Regions from separate parts of the Microbacterium sp. EG9 genome, predicted to be linked through region 1. Evidence: predicted binding sites of a transcription regulator. Region 1 holds the regulator's gene; each other region holds the start of a gene.
The links. Region 1 encodes LexA, which represses DNA repair genes until DNA is damaged. Its sites were predicted from a motif close to TCGAACANNTGTTCGA; they were not measured.
Positions count from the first base shown of each region.

Region 2: a site for LexA is predicted at 2,244-2,259, ahead of AC6CQV_RS12850 (HNH endonuclease signature motif containing protein). Genes of this name have one in related genera too.
Region 3: a site for LexA is predicted at 3,026-3,041, ahead of AC6CQV_RS12475 (HNH endonuclease signature motif containing protein). Genes of this name have one in related genera too.
Region 4: a site for LexA is predicted at 2,434-2,449, ahead of AC6CQV_RS10180 (HNH endonuclease signature motif containing protein). Genes of this name have one in related genera too.

Region 1 is NZ_CM186217.1:899,718-903,855, forward strand. Features, by position in the region: gene AC6CQV_RS04160 (glycoside hydrolase family 31 protein) at 1-1,460, shown strand, start outside; gene AC6CQV_RS04165 (hypothetical protein) at 1,470-2,486, opposite strand; gene lexA (transcriptional repressor LexA) at 2,489-3,154, opposite strand; gene AC6CQV_RS04175 (LysM peptidoglycan-binding domain-containing protein) at 3,431-3,838, shown strand; gene AC6CQV_RS04180 (histidinol-phosphate transaminase) at 3,896-4,138, shown strand, end outside.
Region 2 is NZ_CM186217.1:2,738,176-2,742,313, reverse strand. Features, by position in the region: gene AC6CQV_RS12855 (ATP-binding protein) at 1-2,199, opposite strand, end outside; gene AC6CQV_RS12850 (HNH endonuclease signature motif containing protein) at 2,338-3,741, shown strand; gene AC6CQV_RS12845 (protoporphyrinogen/coproporphyrinogen oxidase) at 3,806-4,138, shown strand, end outside.
Region 3 is NZ_CM186217.1:2,656,377-2,660,514, forward strand. Features, by position in the region: gene AC6CQV_RS12465 (aspartate aminotransferase family protein) at 1-39, shown strand, start outside; gene AC6CQV_RS12470 (gamma-aminobutyraldehyde dehydrogenase) at 36-1,472, shown strand; gene AC6CQV_RS12475 (HNH endonuclease signature motif containing protein) at 1,505-2,914, opposite strand; gene AC6CQV_RS12480 (TetR/AcrR family transcriptional regulator) at 3,101-3,724, opposite strand; gene AC6CQV_RS12485 (agmatine deiminase family protein) at 3,801-4,138, shown strand, end outside.
Region 4 is NZ_CM186217.1:2,157,065-2,161,202, forward strand. Features, by position in the region: gene AC6CQV_RS10170 (APC family permease) at 212-1,699, shown strand; gene AC6CQV_RS10175 (helix-turn-helix domain-containing protein) at 1,692-2,402, shown strand; gene AC6CQV_RS10180 (HNH endonuclease signature motif containing protein) at 2,591-3,967, shown strand; gene AC6CQV_RS10185 (glycoside hydrolase family 65 protein) at 4,010-4,138, opposite strand, start outside.

The DNA.
Region 1 (4,138 bases):
GCGATCCCACGACCGTGCTCGACGCCTTCCTCGCGGAGACCGGACGCCCCCGCGTCCTTCCGGACTGGGTGTTCGGGCTGTGGGCCAGTGGCAACGAGTGGAACACGCAGGCCGAGGTGGAGCGCCAGATGGCGCTCCACCGTGAGCACGACATCCCCGTCCGCAACGTGGTGATCGAGGCATGGAGCGACGAGAAGAGCTTCACGATCTTCCGCGACGCGCAGTACGCGGTGCGCGAGGACGGCGGCCCGATGCGCTTGGCCGACTTCACCTTCCCCGCCGACGGCGCCTGGCCCGACCCGAAGGGCATGGTCGACGCGCTGCATGCGCACGACGTGCGTGTGCACCTGTGGCAGATCCCGCTGCTCAAGCTCCGCCCGCATCCCACCGGCCAGGCGGCCGCGGACGCGCGCGCCGCGCTCGCTGAGGGCGTCGTCATCCGGGAGAGCGCTCCGGACGGGACGCTGCGGCCGTACCGCAACCGCGGGTGGTGGTTCCCGCTCTCGCTCATGCCCGACCTCACCGACGAGCGTGCCGCCGCGTGGTGGACCGAGAAGCGCCGCTACCTCGTGGAGGAGGTCGGCATCGACGGCTTCAAGACCGATGGCGGCGAGCACGCGTGGGGCGAGGATCTCGTCTACCTCGACGGCTCGTCCGGCGACGTCGCCAACAACCGCTTCCCCGTGGCGTACGCCGCCGCGTACGGTCGGCTGCTGGAGTCGGCGGGCAAGGCTCCCGTCACCTTCAGTCGCGCCGGCTTCACCGGCTCACCCGCGCACGGGGCGTACTGGGCGGGAGACGAGAACTCCACGTGGGAGGCGTTCCGCTGGTCGATGTTCGCGGGGCTCTCCGCGGCATCCTGCGGGATCGTCTACTGGGGCTGGGACATCGCGGGCTTCTCCGGTCCCATCCCCGACGCGGAACTGTACGTGCGGGCGATGGCGGCGAGCGTGTTCGTGCCGATCATGCAGTACCACTCCGAGTTCAACCACCACCGGCTGCCCTCCAACGACCGCACGCCGTGGAACATCGCCGAGCGGACGGGCGACGAGGCGGTGATCCCCGAGGTGCGCGCGCTCGTCCGGCGGCGCGAGCGCCTCGTGCCGTACCTCGCCGAGGCGGCGGCGCGCGCCGTCTCCTCGTCGGTGCCGATGATGCGCCCCCTGTACTTCGACCACCCGACCGATGCGGCCGTGTGGCGGCATCCGCTGCAGTGGATGCTGGGCAGCGACCTGCTCGTCGCCCCCGTGCTCGAGCCCGGGGCGCGGGAGTGGCCGGTGTACCTGCCGTCCGGATCGTGGGTCGAGGCGCGCACCGGCGCGGCGCTGACCGGCGGACGCGTGGTCACCGTCGACGTGTCGGCGCGGGACGCCGTCCCGGTGTTCGTCCGCGCCGAGGCGTGGGTCGCCTTGGCGCCGGTCCTCGCACCGGAGCGGGAGCCGCACCGCGACGAGGACTGAGGCCGTCTCTCACGCGGTGGGCTCGTCGGCGGCTGCCTCGTCTGTCCGGTGAGCCCACCGGTGGGCCACGCGGCGGCGCAGCGCCACGGCGCGCTGCGAGGCGCCGGCGAGCCAGCCCGCTCCGACGAGGACGAGGGCCACGATGAGCACCACCACGGCCGTGCCCACGGCGCCGGCGAGGAGCCGGTCGTAGATCGCGAGCGCCGCGGCGGAGGAGAAGTCCGCCTGCGTCGCGGAGGACGCCACCCACGGGCGGCCGACCCCCGCGACGATCAGCAGGATCGCCGACCCGATCCCCGCGGCGATGCCCGCCCGGGCGAGAGCGGCGGCGCGGCGTCGCGCGAGCACGACCCCGCCGATGAACAGCACGGCCGTGACCACCGGCATCCACCCGCCGAGAGCGACGCCGACGGCGTAGCCCGTCCGGATCGCCGAAAGGGTGTCACCCGAACCGATGATCACGACGTGGTCGACTTCGGGGATGAACGGAGCCAGCGGAGCGCCCTGCGCGACGAGGCGCTCTTCGACGGCCGCGACGATCGCGCCGATCTGGATGCCGAGGCCGTCGGCCGTCTGCACGACGACGCCGCCGCCGTCGGAGGTCGCCGCGACGGTCAGTGCCCGATGGGAGCGGCGGACGACCTGCTCCCAGACGGTGCTGAACGCGTCCGAGCGCACGGCGTCGGCCACGGCGACGTGCACGAGCTGCTGCAGCGCCGTCGCCGCCGGGCCTTCCAGGCGCCGCAGCGCCTGCGCCGCGCGGTCGCCCATGCCGAGGTCGATCAGGCCGTCGATGACCGTGCCGGTCAGCGCCGCCGTGTCGAGCCGCTCATCGATCGCCGTGGTCGATGCCGCGATCACGGCGTCCTGAACCTCGACGGCCTGCGACAGCGGCGCGAGGGTGGCCGCGAACGCGTCCTCGTCGACGAGCTGCGTGCGCGCCCATCCGCTGACGATCGACAGGGGCAGCAGGACCGCCGCGACGACGATCACCGCCGTCGACGCCACCCCGCGCGCGGTGGCCATCCTCAGACGGCGCGCAGAACCGCGACGACGCGGCCGAGCACCACGGCGTCGTCGCCGAGGATCGGTTCGAACGCGGAGTTGCGGGGGAGCAGCCAGGTGTGGCCGTCGCGCTGGCGGAAGGTCTTGACGGTGGCCTCGCCGTCGAGCATCGCCGCCACGATCTCGCCGTTGTCCGCCGTCGGCTGCGAGCGCACCACGACCCAGTCGCCGTCGCAGATGGCGGCGTCGATCATCGACTCGCCGCTGACCTTGAGCATGAACAGGTCGCCCTTGCCCACGAGCTGTCGCGGCAGCGGGAAGATCTCCTCGACCTGCTGATCGGCGGTGATCGGCACGCCGGCGGCGATGCGGCCCACGAGCGGCACGAGGGCGGCATCGCCGAGGGCGGGCGCGAGGTCGGCGGGGTTCTCCGCCGCCGCGCCGGGCAGGTCGATGAGCACCTCCATCGCGCGGGTCTTGCCCGCGTCGCGGCGCAGGTAGCCGCTGAGCTCCAGCTGGTTGAGCTGATGGGTCACGCTCGACAGCGACTTCAGTCCGACGGCATCGCCGATCTCGCGCATGCTCGGCGGGTAGCCGTGGCGGGCGATGGAGGTCTGGATCACCTCGAGGATCTTCAGCTGCTTGTCGCTGAGGCTCTTCCGCCTGCGTGTCTGAGGCTTCTCGGCCATGTCGCGCGCTCCTTCGATCGCGTCCCCCCGAAGGCGTCGCCTTCGAATGTCGGAGGTAGGTGATGGGGTCGTCTTGTCGAAACCGTATCCGGTTTTCGCAGCCTCGACCGGCACGCGCCCGCGTGTCGCCTTCGATTCATCTGCGAGAACCGTGTGCTTGACACCCGAACACCATCGAAGATACATTCGGAAGAGAGATTCGCATCCGGCCCTCCCGGCCGAGGATCGGATGCGAATCTCTCGACACCCGGAGACACCCGTCCTGAGGAGGAACCCATGACCACGATCGACATCCTCGGAGCCTCGCCCCGGGGCCGTCTCGTCGCGGCGACCCCGATGACGACTGTCCGCACGACGAACACCCCGACGCGACTGCGTCTCACGGCACGGGGTCGGCGGGTCCTCGCGCTGCTCGCCTCCGTGCCCGCGGTGATCGCCCTCAGCATCGCGATCCTGTCCGGTGGCGGCGCGCTCGCCTCGAACGAGAACGGCTCCGGGGTCTCCTTCGCCCACGTCACGGTGCAGCCCGGTGACACGCTCTGGTCGATCGCGCACGCCGTCGCGCCCGATGCCGATCCGCGCGACGTGGTCGACGCGATCATGCGGCTGAACGCGCTGCCGTCGGGAAGCCTCGACATCGGCCAGAGCGTCGCGATCCCGGCGGAGTACAGCGCCGGGCGCTGATGCTCCCGGCGCCGGGAGCCCTCTCGGGGCGCCGTGTCGTGCAGTGCGCCGTCTACGATGTTCAGGGTGAGCGTCCGACTCGATGACCTTCCCCTCCGCGACGATCTGCGCGGGCTGACACCCTACGGGGCGCCTCAGGCGCCGCTGCCGGTGGCGCTGAACGTCAACGAGAACACCCACCCGGTGCCGGAGGACGTCGCCGACGACATCCTCGACAGCGTCGCGCGCGCGCTGCGCGAGGTGAACCGGTACCCCGACCGGGAGTTCACGGCTCTGCGCGAGGGATTCGCGGAGTATCTG
Region 2 (4,138 bases), 1.4 Mb from region 1:
CTCGGAGCGCAGCTGGCTCGCCAGCGCCAGGCCCCACGGATCCTGCAGGTCTTCGAACATCCGCAGGGCCCGGGCGCTCGCCGTCTCGAGGGTCGCGATGTCGCCGCTGTTCTGCGCGGATGCCGCGTCGAGCACGGCCAGGAAGGCGTGCGTCCAAGGCGGCGCATCGGCGGCGGCCTCGTCGTGGGCCGAGAAGTTCCACGACCGGATGCGGCGGCCGCCGCTCTCGATGAGCGAGCGCGACGCCGCCCGCAGGAGGGCGGCGACGGCGAGGGACAGCTCGGAGGGGTGCCGGGCGGCGCCCGTCGAGATCTCGGCGGCGCGGCGGGCGAAGCGGTCCACCTCGGCGGGAGGGAGCGGATCGGCGGAGGCCGCCACCGTGAAGGAGGGGATCATGAGCAGCAGCGCGTCGAGCACGACGGCCGCCTCGCTCTCGGGGACGCCGTCGGCGTGCGCGACCCGCTCGATCGCGCCACGCAGCTCGCCGAACCGCTCACGCATGAAGAACGGCCACACGGTCGCGCGCACGAGCGACCGGCCGAGGTCGCCGAGGTCGGGGTCGGTCTGGGTGAGCCGGATCGCGGCGGACAGCGACTCGTCGTTCTCGTCGAACCAGGCGAGCCCGTCGCGCACCCCAGGCCCGCGCAGCTGCTGCTCGTGCTGGGCGCCGAGCGCCGCGAGCACGCGCGCGGCGGCGATCTGCGCCTCGCGCTCGCGGCCGTCCGCGCGCAGACGCTCGCGGCCGTACTCGCGAACGGTCTCCAGCAGGCGGAACCGCCCGTGCGTGCGCGTCAGCAGGGAGCGGTCCACGAGGGCGTCGAACGCCTCGGGTCGCGTTCCGAACGCCGCGGCGACGGCGGCGGCATCCCGCACGCCGACGCCGTCCGCGAAGACGGATGCCGCCGTCAGCGCCGTCCGCTCGTCCGTGGGCAGCGGCTCCCAGCTCCAGTCGATCAGGGCGCGCAGGGTCTGGTGCCGCGGATCGGCGACGCGAGGCCCCGAGCCCAGGAGAGCGAACCGGTCGTCGAGGCCGGAGTCGATCTCCGCGAGGGTGAGCGTGCGGGCCTTCGCCGCCGCCAGCTCGAGCGCGAGCGGGAGCCCGTCGAGCCGATGGACGATGCGCGCGGTGGTCTCCGCCTCGGCGGCGTCGGGCGGCGTGCCGCGCGCGGCACGCACGCGCCGCTCGAAGAGCTCGACGGCGTCGGCGTCGGGCAGCGGTCCCAGCGCGACGAACGCCTCGCCGGGCACGCCCAGGGGTTCGCGGCTCGTCGCGAGGATCCGCGCCGCGGGCAGGGCGGCCAGCAGATCTCGCGCGACGGCCGCCGCGGCCGCGCTGACATGCTCGCAGTTGTCGAGCACCACGAGCACGTCGCGGCCGCGCAGGGCGTCGACGACGCGGTCGCGGTCGCTCTCCTCGCGACGCGGCGGGGTCTCGCCGAGCCGGATGCCGCGGCCGGCGGACGCCGCGATGGCCGCCCAGATCTCGGCCGCCGCGGCCGGAGCGAGCTCGACGAAGAGCGTGTCGGGCGTTCGGCGCGCCGTCTCCAGGGCGAGCGTGGTCTTGCCGGCGCCGCCGGGACCGATGACGGTGACGAGCCGCTCCGCGCGCAGCTGCGCCGCGATGGTCGTCAGCTCGTCGCCGCGGCCGATCAGCGGCGTCAGCGCCGCCGGCACGGCGGGCGCACGGGAGGCGGCGGGGGCTTCGGCGTCCGGTGCGGCGGCGGCCGCGGCGGCGTCCGCGGCGACGAGGCGCTCCGCGTGGGCGCGGTCTTCGAGGAGGTCGCGCAGGGCCCAGTCGAACCCGTCCGGCACCCACGGATCGCCCACCCAGAGGGCGATCGCTCGGCGTGCGAGCGCGGCCGCCGCGGCGGGGTCGCCCGCGGCCCGGGCCTCCGACACGAGATCCTGGAAGCGTGTGAGATCGATCTCGTCTCGGCCGATCGTGAGGCGGTAGCCGCCCGACACCGACGCGATCGTCGCGGCCCCGAGGGCGCGGCGCAGCCTCGAGACGAGGGACTGCAGCGCGGCGCGCGGGTCGTCGGGCGCATCCAACGACCAGAGGTCGTCGGCCAGCGCCCGCACCGACACGACGGCGCCCGCGTCGACGGCGAGACGGAAGAGAAGTCCCTCCTGCCCGCGTCCGCGCGCCGGCAGGGGGCCGGCATCCCACGCCGGACCGCCGAAGTAGGTGAGCCGCACGGCTCCACTCTAGGTCCGCGCTCCCGCGTTCCTGCGTGCGGAACTCGAAGATTTGTTCTATACTGGGATGAAGAAGCCCCGTGCGTGCCCCCGTCGTGATGCGGGTCGTGTTCTCCGGCGTGTGCCGGTGGGGGAGTCATGCGCGCTGTGGTGGAGGCGCCGGGATCGCCGGGATCGGTGTGGCCGGCGTTGGACGTGCTGGTGTCCGGCGTCGTCGATGCGCGCCGTCGTGCGGCGCGGGCGCAGGCGGCGGAGGCGCGGTTGTGCGCGGCGGCGGTCGATGTTGTCGCGGATCGGGTGGCGCTGCTGCGTCAGGAGGCGCTGCAGCAGGGACGGTCGGTGGGGTCGGGTGAGGCTGATCTGCCGTTGCGGGAAGTCGCGTTGGAGCTCGCGATGGCACTCCGGGTGTCGGATCGGGGTGTGCAGCGACGGATGTCGGAGGCGTACCTGCTGCGCGAGCAGTTCCCGACCACGCTGGAGATCTGGGGGCAGGGTCGGATCGATGCCGGTCACGCGTGGGCGATCGGTCGTACGGGCGGGCTGCTGCGCACCGAGGCCGACCGCGCCCGATTCGAGGCCCTCGCTCTGGATGTCGCGCAGTCGGAGTCACCGGCCCGGATGGCGGCGGCCGCGAAGGCGATCGCGGCGACGATCGATCCCGCGGCGTTCACCGAGGCCGCCCGCCGCGCGTACGACTCCCGGTCGGTGCGTCTGTTCCCCCTCGACGACGGGATGGCGCGGTTGATCGCGGATCTTCCCGCCCCGCTCGCCCAGGCGATCCACGACAGCCTCACGAACCGTGCCCGCGGCATCCTCGACCAGCCGGCTGACGGTGATCCCGACGGCGACGGTGGTCACGACGATGCTGATGGCGGCGACGTAGGCGGCGGCGATGCGGGTGCTGAGTGTCTGCGGACCGGTCCCACCGGCGGGACGGATGCTCGCACGCTCGATCAGGTCCGCGCGGACGTGTTCAGTGACCTGCTCCTCACGAGCACCCCGTCCACGACCGTGACCGGCGCCGGCCTCGACGCCATCACCGCACGAATCCAGGTCACCGTGCCCGCGCTGACCCTCGCCGGCGACCCCGACGGAGGCCCGGCGATCCTGACCGGGTACGGCCCCATCGACCCGACGATCGCCCGACGCCTGGCCGCCCTGGCCCCCGGGTGGGATCGGGTGTTCACCGACCCGGCCACCGGCATCCCCGTCGCCGTGGACCGGTACCGGCCGTCCGCCGAGATCCGCCGTTACCTCGCTGCACGGGATGAACGCTGCCGCACCCCCGGCTGCACCCGCCCCACCCACCGCTGCGACCGAGACCACACCACCGCAGCCGCAGACGGCGGCCCCACAGCACCCGACAACCTCGCCCACCTGTGCCGCCGCCACCACACCGTCAAGCACCACACCGCCTGGCAGGTCCGACACCTCGGCGGCGGCACCCTCGAATGGACCTCACCCACGGGACGCCACTACCACGACCACCCACCCGGACGCGTCCGATTCGTGCCGCACACCGAGGACCCACCACCGTTCTGAGCACCACGCACGGGTCACGTCGTGCGCGGGCGCCCCGGCGCAGACGGGATGGGAGGATGGGGACGTGTCCGAGCGCGCCGAACCCACCCTCGCCGACCGTGCCCGCGCCACCCGCGTGGTCGTCGTCGGTGGGGGGATCGCCGGCCTGACGGCCGCGTGGGAGTGCGCGCGCATCGGGATGCCGGTCGTCCTCCTCGAAGCCGGCACCCGCGTGGGTGGAGCCATCGAGACCGCGACGCTCGACGGGATCGACATCGACCTGGCCGCCGAGGTGTTCTCGCTCTCCGCCCCCGCCCTCGCCGACCTGATCGACCAGCTCGAGCTGCGCGCCGACGTCGAGCCCGCGGCCGACGAGAGCGTCGCCGTCGCCGTCGCGGCCGGTGACGGTCTGCACATC
Region 3 (4,138 bases), 1.5 Mb from region 1:
CGCGCGCTCGAGGTCACCGATGCCGAGGTGGCATCGTGACGCCGTCGACGACCGTGCTCCGCAACGTCGTCGACGGCGTGCCGGTCGCCTCGGTCGGCGCGGCCCTGCCGCTCGTGAGCCCGGTGACCGGCGAGGTGTACGCGCACGCGCCGATCTCGACGGCGGACGAGGTGGATGCCGCGTTCGCGGCGGCATCCCGCGCCTTCGAGACGTGGAAGCGGACGACGCCCGCCCAGCGCCAGCTGCTGCTGTTCCGCCTCGCGGATGCGCTCGAGGCGCACGCGGAGGAGTTCGCCGATCTGGAGTCGCAGGACACCGGCAAGCCGCGGGCGAGCCTCGTGGCCGACGAGATCGTCCAGTCGATCGACCAGCTGCGCTTCTTCGCGGGCGCCGCCCGTGACCTCGACGGGCGGGCGGCGGCCGAGTACGCGGAGGGGTTCACCTCTTATGTGCGCCGCGAGCCGATCGGTGTGGTCGCACAGGTGACGCCGTGGAACTATCCCCTGAACATGGCGGTGTGGAAGATCGGTCCGGCCCTCGCGGCGGGCAACACCGTCGTGCTGAAGCCGAGCGAGACGACGCCGCAGACGACGGTGCGCCTCGCGGAGCTCGCCGCCGGGATCCTTCCCGCGGGTGTCTTCAACGTCGTGCTCGGCGACCGGGAGACCGGCCGGATGCTGGTCGAGCATCCGACGCCGCAGCTCGTCGCGATCACCGGCTCGGTGCGCGCCGGGATGCAGGTGGCCGCGTCGGCCGCGCAGGACCTCAAGCGCGTGCACCTCGAGCTCGGCGGCAAGGCGCCGGCGCTGGTGTTCGCCGATGCCGACCTGGATCGCGCGGCACGCGGCATCGTGGAGGCCGCGTTCTTCAATGCGGGACAGGACTGCACCGCCGCGACCCGCGTGCTCGTGGATGCCGCGGTGCACGACGACCTGGTCGAGAGACTCGTGACCCACACGCGCGACCACGCGAGAGCCGGCGCGCCGGACGACCCCGACGCGTTCTTCGGCCCGGTGAACAACCCCGACCAGCTCGCGCGCGTGCAGGGGTTCGTCGACCGGCTGCCGTCGCACGCGTCGATCGCGATCGGCGGACGCCGACAGGGCGAGACGGGCTGCTTCTTCGAGGCGACGATCGTCACGGGTGTGCGCCAGGACGACGAGGTGGTGCAGCAGGAGATCTTCGGCCCGGTGCTCACGGTGCAGCCGTTCACGTCGGAGGAGGACGCGCTCGCGCTGGCGAACGGGGTGCCGTACGCCCTCGCGGCGTCGGTCTGGACCCGCGAGCACGCCCGAGCGCTGCGGTTCTCGCGCGACCTCGACTTCGGCTGCGTGTGGATCAACGCGCACATCCCCTTCGTCTCCGACATGCCGCACGGCGGCTTCAAGCACTCCGGGTACGGCAAGGACCTCTCCGTCTACGGCTTCGAGGACTACACCCGCATCAAGCACGTCATGGCGAGCCTGGACTGACGCACACGCACACGGCCGGACCCCGCTCGGCGTCAGAAGGGTGGTGGCTCGGCCGGTGTGGCGGCTGTGGGGACGAATCTCACCAGGCTGGGTGGGTGGTCTTCGTAGTGGCGTCCGGCCGGTGAGGTCCACTGGAGGGTGCCGCCGCCGAGGTGTCGGACCCGCCAGGCGGTGTGGTGCTTCACGGTGTGGTGGCGGCGGCACAGGTGCGCCAGGTTGTCGGGTGCCGTGGGGCCGCCGTCTGCGGCTGCGGTGGTGTGGTCGCGGTCGCACCGGTGGGCGGGGCGGGTGCAGCCGGGCGTGCGGCAGCGTTCATCCCTCGCAGCCAGGTAGCGGCGCAGCTCCGCGGACGGTCGATACCGGTCGACGACGATGGGGATGCCGGTGGCCGGGTCGGTGAACACCCGATCCCACCCGGGGGTGAGCCCGGCGAGGCGTCGGGCGATCGCGGGGTCGATGGGCCCGTACCCGGCGAGGAGGGCCGGGCCTCCGTCGGGGTCACCGGCGAGGGTGAGGGCGGGGATCGTCACCTGGATCTGCGCCGTCACCGTCTCGATGCCGGCGCCGGTGGCGCGGGTGGAGGGAGTAGCGGTCAGGAGCAGGTCGGTGAGGATGTCCGCACGCACCTGCGCCAGAGTGCGGGAGTCCTTCACGGCAGCGGTCGTGGGCGTGGTTGTGGTCGTGCAGGTCGCGTCGGTGGGGCGGGCGGGGCCGGTGATGAGGGTGTCGGCATCCGCGTCGGTGGCATCCGCGTCGCCGTCGCTGTCCTCGTCGGGCTGGTCGAGGATCGCCCGACCCCGGGCGGTCAGGGTGTCGTGGATCGCGTGGGCGAGCGGTGCGGGAAGGTCCGCGATGAGTCTGGCCATCCCGTCCTCCAACGGGAACAACCGCACCGAGCGTTCCTCATACGCGCGCTGCGCGGCCTCGGTGAACGCGGCAGGGTCGATGGTCGCGGCGATCGCCTTCGCCGCCGCGCTCATCCGCGCAGGCGACTCCGACCGGGCCGCCTCCAGAGCGAGGGTCTCGTACCGTGACCGGTCCTCCTCGGCCGTCAACATCGTGCCCGTACGGCTGATCGCCCACGCATGAGCCGCATCGATCTCCCCGCCCGCCCACACCTCAAACGTCCGCGGGAACAGGGTCGTCAACAGGTACGCCTCCGACATCCGCCGTTGCACACCCCGATCCGACACCCGCAACGCCATCGCGAGCTCCAACGCGACTTCCCGCAACGGCAGATCCGCATCCGACGACCGCACCGACCCACCCCGCTGCTGCACCTCCTGACGCAGCAACGCCGCACGTTCCGCCACCAGTCCCACGGCATCGGCCAGCAACCTCGCCTCGGCAGCTTGCGCCTGAGCCGCACGACGCCGCGCATCCAGGACACCGGTCACCACGGCATCCAGCCCGGGCCACCCGAGCTCAGCCGGGGACGACACCGAAGACGGCGGATCGATCAGCGCGTGCATCATCACCCCTGACCCGGCCACGACCGGAAGACAGGACCCGCAACAGAAGGTGGGCACGCGCGGGGTTTCTTCACCCCACTATAGAACAAACATTCGAAACACGCAAGAGAGAGCAAGAGGGAGATCGCGGAATCCCGCGACCGCCCGAGGCCACCGTCACGCCCCGTCGAGCGCCTCCGCCTCCATCCCGAGCAGGCCCGCGGCCGCGCGCAGCACGGGCGCGACCGGCTCGATCCCCGGCCCCCAGCCGACCAGCGCGTGGGCGCTGAGACCGTCGATCATCGCCAGCAGGTGCCAGGCGAGGGGCTCCGGATCGGCGACAGGGATCACCCCGGCATCCATCCCCCGCACGATCTCGTCGGCGAGCGCGCCGCGCCAGGCGTCCATCGCCGCCCGCACCCTCTCGGCAAGCGGCGCGTTGCGCGTCCCCAGCGCCCACGCCTGCACCCAGACGAGGGTGACGTCGCGCCGGGCGGGATCCAGCGTGGTCCGCAGCAGCGCGCCGATCCGCACCGGCGCGGGCGCGGCGGGGAGGAGCGCGCGCACCTCGTCGAGCTCGCCGGCCACGATGTCGAAGAAGGTGTCGGCGACGAGGTCGTCCATGCTCGGGATGTAGTGGGCGACGAGTCCCGACGCCACCCCCACGCGCGTGGCGACGGCGCGCAGCGTCACTGCGTCCAGACCGTCGGCGAGCGCCAGGTCGTGCGCGGCGCCGGCGATCTGCTCACGCCGCTGCTCGGCGCTCAATCGCGCGCGCCCAGTGGTTGACGTCTGCGGCATCCGCTCGCTACCCTCCGATGAGTTGATCATGTGATCAATAAGCTACTCCAGGACCGGACGAGAGTCGAGGATGCCGATGAGCTGGCGGATGCCGAGCGAGACCGCGCCGCACGCGCGCACGTGGATGGCCTTCCCCGTCGAGGGGCCGACCCTCGGCGAGCGCGACGCCGACCGCGACGAGGGCTACGCCGCCTGGACGGAGGTCGCCGCGGCGATCGCCCGCTTCGAGCCGGTGACGATGGTCGTCGACCCCTCCGAGCTCGCGCGCGCCCGGCGGATGCTGCCCGGCGACGTCACGATCCTGGAGGCGCCCGTCGACGAGTTCTGGATGCGCGACCACGGCCCGACGTTTGTCGTCGACGACGAACGTCCCGGCGTCCTGGGGGCCGTCGACTGGATCTTCAACGGGTGGGG
Region 4 (4,138 bases), 1.3 Mb from region 1:
CTCCAGATCGGGGTGCGGAGCGAGGCGGAAGGAACGGATACCGGGATCGTCGCGCAGGGCCGTCACGGCGCCGTCTCCGGGCCGTGAAAATCCCGCGCTCCCGGAATGGGAGTGCCCGCCGGCGGCGTCTCATTCGGGGAAACCAGGCGGAAACACGAGAGACGTGGGGCGGCAACGGCGCCGCCCTAGCATCGGCGGGCAAGGAGGGACGATGACCGCACTGGAGCGCGCGATCCGCAGCCCCGCGCCGGTCCGCGACTTCGGCGGACGCTCACCGCTGCACGGCCTGGACCGGCGCAGCGTCGGGTTCATCGACGTGATGGCGCAGTCGGTCGCCGCCGTCGCCCCGGCCGCGGCGGCGACCACGGTCACGGTCCTGGTCGCCGGCGTGTCGCCCGGCGGCGTCATCGTGTCGGTGCTCGTCGCCGGGGTCCTGAGCCTGCTGGTCGCCTCGGCCGTCGGCCAGTTCGCGCGCCGCCTCGCCGCGTCGGGCGCGCTGTACACGTACGCGGCGCGCGGACTCGGGCCGGCGGGCGGACTCGCGACGGGAACCGCCGCCGTGGTCGGGTACGCCGCCGTCGCGATGTTCGCGCTCCTCGGCGGCGCCTACTACACCACCCTCCTGCTCCGGCCGTTCTGGCCGGCCGCCGACGCACCGCTCGGGATCGCCTGCGTCCTGCTGGCCGAGGCGGGACTGCTGACTCTCGTGCTCGTCCGCGGCATCCGCCTCTCCGCTCGCGTCGCGCTGCTCGTGGAGTTCGCCTCCGTCGTGCTCATCGTCGTCCTGCTCGTGGTGCTGCTGACGCGGATCGGTCCGGTCGATCCGGCGGCGCTGCTGCCGTCGCCCGCCGCCGACACGCCGCTGGGCGTGGGCGCCGGGGCGCTCATCGCCCTGACCGCCTACGTCGGGTTCGAGAGCGCGGCGACGCTCGGGGTGGAGGCGCGCACCCCGCTGCGGACGATCCCCCGCGCCGTCCGCGCCACCGTCGTGATCTCGCTGCTGCTCTACCTCCTGGCCGCGGCCGCCCAGGTCGCCGGGTTCGCCGCGCTGGGCCGCGACTTCGCCGCCAGCGCGTCGCCGCTCAACGAGCTCGCCGACGCGTTCGGCATCGGCGGGTGGGCGAGCGTCGCAGACCTCGGCATCGCGGCATCCTTCCTGGCGTGCGCCATCGGGTCGACCACGGCGTTGGCGAGGGTGCTGTTCGCGATGGGACGCGACGACGTCATGCCGCGCCTCGCGGGACGCACCCACGCGCGCTACGGCACGCCCATCGGCGCCATCGCGATCGCCCTGCCCGCGGTGGTGGGCATTCCGCTGGCGCTCGTCGTCTGCGGCGTCGACCTCCGCGACGCGATGCACATCACGATCGCCCTCGGCGGCATCGGCTACATCGTCTCGTACGTGTTCGCCTGCATCGCGGTGCCGCTGTTCCTGCGCAGGATCGGGGAGCTGACGCCGCTCGTCGCGGTGACGGCCCTGTGCGCCGCCGTCGCGCTGTCGGGGGCCGTGGTCGCCTTCGCGGCGGCCGACATCGCGGCGGGCAGCGCCGCCGTGTGGATCGCCGCCGCGGTCGGCGCCGTCTCGGCCGCCCTGATCGCGTGGCGCCTGCGCCGCCCGATCGGCCCGTTGGGGGCGTACGACGTCCCCGTCGCCGCGGCCGTGCTCGGCGGCATCGCACGAGATGACCGGGATGGCTGAGACACGCGCCGGCCCCTCGCAGCCGACGCTCTCCGCGCGCCAGCCGCGCGCGATCCACAGCGCGCTCACGGTGCTCGAAGCGGTCGCGGAGCTCGGCGCCGGCGTGACGGCGCGCGAGCTCTCGACGCGGCTCGCGCTGCCGCGCGCGACGACCTACCGTCTGCTCAACCTGCTCGTCGAGGACGAGTACCTCGTTCGCACCCCCGATCTGTCCGGATTCGCGCTGGGGTCGAAGGTGGCGCAGCTGGCCGCGGCCGCCGCCCCCGCTCGACTGCCCACCCGCGCCCACGACATGGTCGCCGACGCGCGATCGACCATACGAGGAGGCGTCCACGTCGCCGTGTACGTCGACCGCCGCGTGCAGTTGCTCGACGAGGATCCCGATTTCCCCTTCAGCGATCCGGTGCGCCTCGCGCGCGAGCCGGAGCGCTACGCGCTCGGCGCCCTCATGCTGGTCGCCGCGGGCGATTCCGGACCCACCGCGACGACCGCGGCGGCCGAGCTCGCGCGGATCGGCGGTGTGCGCCGGCTCGACGGCGGCGTGGCGGGGTTCGGATGCCTGGCCGTCCCCCTCCGCGGCGCCGACGGCGGCATCGCCGGCGCGCTGGCCTTCTCCGGCCCGCGGCACCGGATCGTCGAGGCGGACGAGCTGCTCGGTCGACTGACCCCCGTCGCCGAGGACGTCGCACCGTACGTCGCGTGATGCGAAGTCTCTTCCGAACCCGTTGTATTCTTCGAATCTTTGTTCTATACTGGGGCGGAGAAGTCCCGCGCGTGCCCACCTCGTTTCAGCGGGTTCTGCCTCCCGGCCTCGGCCGGGCGGAGGTGATGATGCACGCGATCCCGGATGCCCCGGCTCGAGGTTCGGCCTGGCCGGCGTTGGATGATCTGGTGACGCGCCTGCGGGCGGCCCGGCGCCGCATCGCCGCAGCGCAGGCGGAGGAAGCGGCCGTGCTCGCGGCGGCGGTCGAGCTCGTCGCAGAGCGGGTGGCGGTGTCACGGCAGGAGGCCCAGCAACAGGGCCGGACTCTGCGGATGGGAGACGCGGATCTCCCGGTGCGCGAAGTGTGCCTCGAACTGGGCATGGCGATCCGGGCTTCCGACAGGGGCGTGCAGCGGCGGATGTCCGATGCGCATCAGCTGAAGACCTCGTTCCCCCGCACCCATGCGGCGTGGGCGGCCGGTGAGATCGACGCCGGTCATGCCTGGGCGATCAGCAGGACCGGGACCATGCTCACCGGCGACGAGGATCGCGCGCGTTTCGAGGATCGTGCGCTGGAGGTCGCCCGATCCGAATCCCCGACGCGCGCGGCGCCGGCGATCACGGCGATCGCCGCGAGCATCGACCCGGCCGCGTTCGACCAGTCCGCCCGTCGGGGCTTCGATGAGCGCTCGGTGCGCCTGTTCGACCTCGACGACGGGATGGCGAGGTTGATCGCCGACCTCCCGGCCCCGCTCGCCCACGCGATCCACGACGCGCTGACCACCCGTGCCCGCGCGATCCTCGACCGCGAGCCGGAGGCGGAGGCCGACGCGGCCCCGCCGCGCGCCGACGCCGATCCCGATGGCGGACACGACGCCGACGAGGATGCCGTGGTCACCGGGGACGGCAGGGGAACCGGCCCGGGAACGGGCGGGCGAACCGGCAGCCGCCACCGGGCGGACGCCCGCACGCTGGCGCAGGTGCGCGCGGACGTCTTCAGCGACCTGCTGCTCACCGGCCGACCGACGACCCGCGCGACCGGCGCCGGCCTCGAGGCCGTCGCGGCGCGGATCCACGTCACGGTCCCCGCCCTCACCCTCGCCGGTGACCCGACCGGCGGCCCGGCCCTGCTGGCGGGGTACGGCCCGATCGCCACATCTCTCGCCCGTCGCCTCGCGGGGCTCGCCCCCGGCTGGGACCGGATCTTCACCGACCCGCACACCGGCGAGGTCCGCGCGGTGGACCGATACCGCCCCAGCGCGGAGCTACGCCGCTATCTCACCGCCCGCGACGAGCACTGCCGCACCCCCGGCTGCACCCGCCCCGCGCAGCGGTGCGACATCGACCACACGACCGCGGCCGCGCAGGGCGGCGCCACCGCCCACGACAACCTCGCCCACCTGTGCCGGCGGCACCATACGACGAAGCACCACACGGCGTGGCGCGTCCGGCACCTCGGAAACGGCACGCTCGAGTGGACGAGCCCGGCCGGACACCACTACCGCGACCGCCCACCCGCCACCGTCAGGTTCGTCCCCGCCGCGGAGGACCCGCCGCCGTTCTGACCCGCGCCGAAACGCGGGCACATCGGCGACCGGGTCGCACCGCTACGAGTCGATGCCGAGGTTCGCGTCGTCGCCCGCGACCGCACCGACCACCGGGATGCTGCCGGTGATCACCGGGATCGAGGTGGTCATCGTCGGGACCGAGGCCGACAGCAGTGTGCCGTCCTCACG